One region of the Paenibacillus solisilvae genome, then DNA from elsewhere that is predicted to be linked to it. Evidence: riboswitches for the same ligand, from Rfam matches in the RefSeq annotation. Region 1 holds a riboswitch; the other holds the start of a gene.

What was found. Region 1 has a riboswitch for thiamine pyrophosphate ahead of ACFPYJ_RS16860 (ABC transporter substrate-binding protein). Riboswitches for the same ligand answer to the same signal wherever they lie in the genome.
Region 2: linked by a shared signal. The riboswitch ahead of thiC (phosphomethylpyrimidine synthase ThiC) and the one ahead of ACFPYJ_RS16860 (ABC transporter substrate-binding protein) in region 1 are both predicted to bind thiamine pyrophosphate.

Annotation. Positions count from the first base shown of each region.
Region 1 is NZ_JBHSOW010000063.1:5,397-9,160, reverse strand. It holds gene rfbG (CDP-glucose 4,6-dehydratase) at 1-1,019, shown strand, start outside; TPP riboswitch at 1,121-1,231, shown strand; gene ACFPYJ_RS16860 (ABC transporter substrate-binding protein) at 1,385-2,446, shown strand; gene ACFPYJ_RS16855 (thiamine-binding protein) at 2,511-2,813, shown strand; gene ACFPYJ_RS16850 (ABC transporter permease) at 2,803-3,567, shown strand; gene ACFPYJ_RS16845 (ABC transporter ATP-binding protein) at 3,573-3,764, shown strand, end outside.
Region 2 is NZ_JBHSOW010000015.1:29,827-33,590, forward strand. It holds gene ACFPYJ_RS02925 (ThiF family adenylyltransferase) at 1-1,110, opposite strand, end outside; gene thiC (phosphomethylpyrimidine synthase ThiC) at 1,103-2,866, opposite strand; gene ACFPYJ_RS02935 (hypothetical protein) at 2,923-3,093, shown strand; TPP riboswitch at 3,291-3,399, opposite strand; gene ACFPYJ_RS02940 (hypothetical protein) at 3,439-3,764, opposite strand, start outside.

The DNA.
Region 1 (3,764 bases):
AGCAGGATATTGCTTGGACGCGCGGCGATATTCGGGATGGCGGCAGGCTGACCGAAGCGCTTCGCATTGTGAAACCGGATATCATCTTTCATTTGGCGGCGCAGCCGCTGCTTGGGAGGTCCTATGAAGATCCGCTTACGACCTTTGCGGTTAATACGGTAGGAACGGCAGCTCTGCTGGATGCCGTCCGGGTGACGGGCAGCGACCATCCGGTGCGCGCAGTCGTATTAGCGACTTCGGACCATTGTTATGCCAACCGCGAATCGAAGATGGGCTGCCGCGAGTATGATGCTATTGGCGGGCAAGATCCCTTTTCGGCAAGCAAAGCCTGCGCAGAGCTCGTTGTTTCTGCGTACCGGCGATCATTCTTTGAGGGCGGAAGCGGCATGCCTGCCGTCGCGACCGTTCAGGCCGGCAGCATAATCGGCGGCGGGGACTGGGCCGAAGGCCGCATTGTCCCGGGCTGCGTGCGGGCCGCGATGCTCGGGCATGCTCCAGTGCTGCAGAGCCCGGAGACGGTCCGGCCATGGCAGCATGTGCTGGAGCCGCTGGCCGGTTATCTTGAGCTGGCGGAGCGGTTGTTCGGGAAAGGCGGAGCTTCCTACGCCGAAGCGTGGAACTTCGGGCCGCGGGAGGAGGATGCGAAGGCGGATTCTTGGCTGGCCGGGGCGTTCTGTTCGGCGCTCGGAATCCAGACCTCTGCATGCACTGGAGCAGCAGCGCAGGAAGCGGAGAACATCGGCTCGCGGAAAGTGACAGCAGTGCTGCGGCTTGATAGTACCAAAGCGCAGTACCGGCTCGGCTGGAGGCCATGCTGGAAGGCGGATGAAGCCGTTAACCGGACAGCGGAATGGTATTTGCAATGGATGAAAGGGATGCCGATGCGTGATGTCTCGGCGGCTCAAATCGCAGACTATGAAGCAGCAGCCGGCAATAACAGCAAGGAGCATGAGTTGGCCGGGGAAGGCGCTGATTCGATGTTGGCATTCACGGAAGAATCGAAGAGCGGCGGAGTATAGCAGCGGCCGGGCCGCTCTGACGCGCAGCCCCAAATAAATGCACAAGAATAACAGTGTTATTTATCATTTGTTTTGCTATAATAGAGCTTGCGACAATAGCTGAATAGATATGGGGAGCTGGATATGGCCGGCTGAGAGGGGATACCGTAATAATCCCGACCCTTAAACCTGATCTGGATAATGCCAGCGTAGGAAATCGCGTTGTAAACGAATCGCTGCCGCCTTTCACAAGGTGCTCGTACGCGGTACAAACTTACAGAGCACATTTCAAGCGTCTTCCAATTCGGAGGGCGCTTTTCTTATTAAATCGGGGTCTGACAAGCTTGTCGCTCAACATCTTGTACAACTGGAGAGGAGCAAGTGGAATGAGAAATTTCAGTAAACTAAAATGGGGGATTACAGGGCTTGCGCTAGTTATAGCTCTGACCGGCTGCGGGGCTAAGAACACAGAGAATACAGCCTCCGATAACCAAACCAATACGGCAGCAGGCGGCAAAGAAAATGCGGCAGCAGATACGAAGGACAAGCCGCTCACAAAGGTTAAGGTCGTGCTTGACTGGACGCCGAATACGAACCACACGGGGCTTTATGTGGCGCGGGATAACGGATTTTATAAGGAACATGGTCTTGATGTCGAGATCATTCAACCAGGCGAAGCGGGTGCCGATACGATGGTGGCTTCCGGTGCCGCGGACTTTGGCGTTGGCTATCAGGAGGGCATTACGCAAGCGCGCCTCCAGGGAGTGCCTCTCGTGTCGATCGCGGCTGTCATTCAGCATAATACATCGGGCTTCGCATCCCCGGCGGATAAGAACATCAAGTCTCCTAAAGATTATGAAGGCAAAACCTATGGCGGCTGGGGTTCCCCTGCTGAATCAGCGGTTATTGAATCCTTGATGCAGGAAGAGAAGGCAGATGTGAAGAAAGTGAAAATCGTCAGCATCGGCGATGCGGATTTCTTCACTGCAGTCAAGAAAAATATCGATTTCGCATGGATTTATTACGCTTGGACCGGGGTTGAGGCAGAGCTTCGCGGCGAGAAGATCAATATGCAGTATTTGACGGATTACAGCGAGAAGCTGGATTATTATACGCCTGTGCTTGAAACGAGCGAGAAAATGATTTCGGAGAAAAAAGATATCGTTCAAGCATTCGTAGCGGCATCTGCCGAGGGCTACAAATTTGCGATTGATCATCCGGGTGACGCCGCTGAAGTATTAATTAAAGCAGAGCCGAGCTTAAATGCGGATCTCGTTCGCGCCAGCCAGAAGTGGATCAGTCCTAAATATCAGGATGATGCGAAGAGCTGGGGCGAGCAGAAGCTTGAAGTTTGGACAAACTATGCGGATTGGATGCTTGAACACAAGCTGCTCGATAAAGAGCTTGATGCAGATAAAGCATTTACGAACGAATTCATTTCGGAATAGAGCATTCCTTGTGACGGCGATCGGATCGCAGACTCATACTAGAAGCAGAGAGGAATAATCCAACATGGCAAATGCACTTCTAAGCATTCAGATACTCCCTAGCACACCGGGCGGCGAAAGCGTCATTCCTTATGTAGATCGCGCGATTGAAATCATTAAAGCTTCGGGCGTACCTTACCGGGTCGCCCCGCTGGAGACTACGATGGAAGGCGAGCTTAGTCATCTGCTTGCTGTCGTTCAAGAAATGAACGATGCGATGACGGCAATGGGCTGTGCATCCGTTATTTCACAGATTAAAGTGTATTACAATCCACAGAGCGGCGCTTCTATGGGCAGGCTGCTGGAGAAATACCCCGATGGGCAGTAATCTTCGCAAATTATGGCCGCCGGCGGCGGTTATGCTCGCACTCGTGCTGCTCTGGCAAGCGGTGGTTGTCCTATTCCATATCGATGAATATATTCTGCCATCGCCGCTTGTTATCTTCATGAATGCATGTAAGGAAGCACCACAATTACTTGATCATACAAGGTCCACTTTGGGTGTTACCTTACTCGGATTTGCGGCAGGTGCGGCGGCGGGCTTCGTGCTCGCCGCTTTACTGCATCTAATCCCAGGTGCGAAAACCGCATTATATCCACTGCTTGTACTGACTCAAAACGTACCTACTCTGGCATTAGCGCCGCTGCTTGTGATCTGGTTTGGCTTCGGCATTCTGCCCAGAGTCATTCTGATCATCATTGTGTGCTTCTTTCCGATTGCGGTCGCCATGCTGACCGGACTAACGCAGAGCGACCCCAAGCTGGTTACTTATATGCAAATGATCGGAGCTTCGAAGCGGCAGCAGTTTTGGCGGCTTGAGCTGCCTCATGCAATGCCGTACTTATTCTCCGGCCTGAAGATCGCGGCTTCCTACAGCGTAATCAGCGCTATCTACGCGGAGACTGTAGGGGCCAGCAAAGGACTCGGTTATTATATGAGGCTCGCCCAGAAGGGATATGAAACAGCCAATGTGTTCGCAGCTATTGCGATTATCGTGCTGTTAAGCCTTGTTTTCTTTGGCATAATCAGTTTGGCGGAACGAATACTGCTTCGCGGAAGAACGACGAGTAAAGGAGAGTGAACGGGATGTCGATTGTGCTTGAAGTGGATGGCATTTCCAAAAGTTTTGACGGTCAAGCCGGCGCCAAGGCCGTCCTCTCTGATGTATCTTTTCATGTAAAGGAAGGCGAGTTTGTCTCGCTGATCGGACCTTCCGGAAGCGGCAAAACGACGCTGTTTCACCTGATTGGCGGACTTGCGAAACCGACCGGCGGCGAT
Region 2 (3,764 bases), on a different contig from region 1:
AAGAATACGGCCATCCGAAAACAGAACAAGCCGTTCACCGCCCGGGAGCTGCGCACGAACCAAATACGGATTCGCCGTCACTTCGAAGCCAAGCGAGGATAAGGTTTGCCGCATGGCTGTCAAATTAAGCGAATGCTCCAATGTCACTTGAATCGTGTCTCGCCCGCATAAACTTGCTGCCCGGGGCGAATAGGTTCCTTGCTCCGCCCGTTTTGCGGTTATATTTTCTCCGTGATGGGCTGATCCGCACTGCCTGCAGCTCGCTGTCGGCTTCGGAAGTACAGCCTCCGTCACCCCATACGGCCATAAATTGGCAGTCACCCACGTTCTCCTTCGCGCATTCTTATCGCCGCTCAGCCATTTCAGCGCTTCCGCTGCCTGCATAGCGGCGATAAGCTCAACAATAGGGGAGATCACACCGAGTGTATCGCAGGTTTCACCGGATTCTTCTTCATCGCTGCCGATCAAACAGCGCAGACATGCCGTCTCCCCGGGTACGAGCATGGCGCTCATCCCTTGAGCTCCGGCAACCCCTCCATACAGAAAAGGAATTCCGTATCGATAGCAGACATCGCTCAGCAGAAGCCTGGTCTTTGCGTTATCCGTTCCATCGAGCACGAGATCGACGCCTGCAGCGAGCCTGCTTGCCGCGTCCTCCGTTACATCGATGACATAAGGCTCAATACGAATCTCACTATTGATTCGTCTTAGCTTATCCGCAGCAGCGGCAGCCTTGGGCAGAGCGGCCAGCGCATCCGCCTCGTCAAACAGCATCTGGCGCTGAAGATTACTCGGCTCAACGAAGTCCCGGTCGGCAATATGAACCTCGCCGACTCCGGCACGAACCATGTGCTGGGCGAGCGAAGCGCCAAGCGCGCCGCAGCCAACAATCAGAACGCGCGCCGCAGCCAGCCTGCCTTGGCCTGCCGGTCCGATTGGCGCAAATCTCATTTGCCTGGAATAGCGATCAGACCAGTCAGCCTGTTCCCTGCCGGCATGAACATCCTCGTGCCTTGAATCTGGCTCTGGCCAAGGCTTCGGCCTTGGCGCAAGCTCCGGTTCCGGCCCCGATTCTTGCCCGGGCAAAGCAGATTCTCTTTCCTTAGGCATAGATCGAGCTGCCCGACGATTTGAACGCATCGGACTTCTCTTTCATGCCCGCCTCAATCGCTTCCTGCGTGTCAAGCCCGTGCTCCTCCGCATAGTCGCGAATATCCTGCGTGATGCGCATGCTGCAGAACTTCGGTCCGCACATGGAGCAGAAATGGGCGGATTTAGCCGCATCTGCCGGCAGTGTTTCATCGTGATAAGACATCGCACGCTCCGGATCGAGCGAGAGATGGAACTGGTCGCGCCAGCGGAACTCAAATCTGGCTTTAGATAGCGCGTTATCGCGAATTTGTGCGCGCGGATGGCCTTTCGCCAAATCTGCTGCATGCGCTGCGATTTTGTAGGTGATAACACCTTCTTTGACATCTTCCTTATTCGGCAGACCCAAATGCTCCTTCGGCGTTACATAGCAAAGCATCGCCGTACCGAACCAGCCGATCATGGCCGCACCGATTGCCGAGGTAATGTGGTCATAGCCTGGCGCGATATCCGTCGTCAGCGGTCCCAGTGTATAGAAAGGCGCCTCTTGGCACACCTCCAGCTGGCGGTCCATATTTTCTTTAATGAGATGCATCGGCACATGGCCGGGACCTTCAATCATGACCTGAACATCATGCTTCCAAGCGATCTTGGTCAGTTCGCCGAGCGTCTCCAGCTCCCCGAATTGCGCTTCATCGTTCGCATCCGCAATCGATCCCGGACGAAGGCCGTCGCCAAGCGAGAAGGATACATCGTATTTCTTCATAATCTCGCAAATCTCTTCAAAATGCGTATAGAGGAAATTCTCCTTGTGATGCGCAAGGCACCAAGCTGCCATGATAGAGCCGCCGCGGGAAACAATCCCTGTCACACGTTTGGCTGTGAGCGGTATGTATCTAAGCAGCACACCCGCATGAATGGTGAAATAATCGACTCCCTGCTCCGCCTGCTCGATGAGCGTATCCCGGTAAACCTCCCAAGTGAGATCCTCCGCTTTGCCATCGACCTTCTCAAGCGCTTGATAAATCGGCACCGTGCCGACAGGAACCGGCGAATTACGGACGATCCACTCGCGCGTCGTATGAATGTTTTTGCCCGTAGAGAGGTCCATAATCGTATCCGCGCCCCAACGTGTCGCCCAAGTCATCTTCTCGACTTCCTCTTCGATTGAGGAGGCAACGGCGGAGTTGCCGATATTTGCATTGATTTTCACGTGAAAATGCCGTCCGATAATCATCGGTTCGCTCTCCGGATGGTTGATGTTCGCCGGAATAATTGCGCGTCCGACTGCGATTTCGTTACGCACAAATTCAGGCTCCATTCCTTCGCGGATCGCAATATATTCCATCTCCGGTGTAATGATTCCTTGGCGTGCATAATGAAGCTGCGTTACGTTCGCGCCTTCCTTAGCCCGGAAAGGCTTGCGTGCCAAAGCCGGAAACAGCTCTGCACCGCGCGTGGCAGCTGTATCCTCAGAGTGAAAACCATTATCCAGCGGCTTAATCTCGCGTCCTTCGTAAGACACTACGTCACCGCGTTCTTCAATCCATGTCTGACGAAGCGCCGGCAAACCGCGTCTTACATCTGACTGATAATTAAGGTCTGTATAAGGGCCGCTAGCATCATAGACTCGAATAGGGGCGTTCTCTTGTTCCTCGCCGCTCCGGGTGGTAGTCGTTGACAATTCAATCTCTCTCATCGGCACACGCAGATCAGCGCGGCTCCCTTCGACATACACTTTTCGGCTGCCTGGCAGTGGCGTAGTTAATATAGACATACAGAAAAACCTCCTAGAGTTTTGTGTGAAGCTAAGCTCGAAAACCACTAGGAGGCGTGCGTATAAGATTATGGGTTGTGAATGTGCTTGGCATTGACCTTGGAGAAGCCGTAGATAGCGGCTTGCTGCTCGATGAGGAGCTCGCAGGTCAATCGTCCTCACTCAGGCACGACATCATGTTCCGTTCATCACCGATGCGCAGGATGAAACAATCCATGCTGTCCTAAGCGGCAGCAAGAGTTTCATCTCTTTGATATATAGAAAAAAAACTTTTCTATATATCAAAAAAACCGCTCCGGCGAGGAAGCGGTGGATGTCGCGGTCTGCCGCCCATAACATGGAGCATCTGATAGCTTCCAAGTCAGGGCGCAGGTTTGTCGTAATGCCAACTTACAAAGGCGGCAGCTACGAACAATCCCGAGTCGCACGTACAATCCCACTTTCCTACGCTGGCATAACCCAGATCAGGTTCGAAGGGACCAAGGCAAGCTCGCCTTATCTCAGCCCAATAACGGGCGCCCCTAGTGGATTTCATGGTACGACTATACCGCTGCATGTGTGATTTGTCAATGTTAATTCCTGCGGTGTACGCCATAAACCTGCTGAACGTTACCTGCTATCTTGACGGTCACCGTCGTTATTTTCACTGTGCCATTGTTGTAAAAAGCCTTGAAAGTAAAGATAAGCGGTCCATCTGGAAACTTCTCGAAGCTCCCATCCCACAGCTCTCCGCTCCATCGAGTATGAATGGCATTTTCCGCTGCCAGATCAACCTTGAAGCCGTTCATGATCACCTCAACACGGTTTGCCGCCGTTAATGTGCCTGTATCTGTTGTCAGAGCGTGAAGTATAAATTTCTCCCCTGCCCAGTACACATCATAACTACGCGGCAATTCCT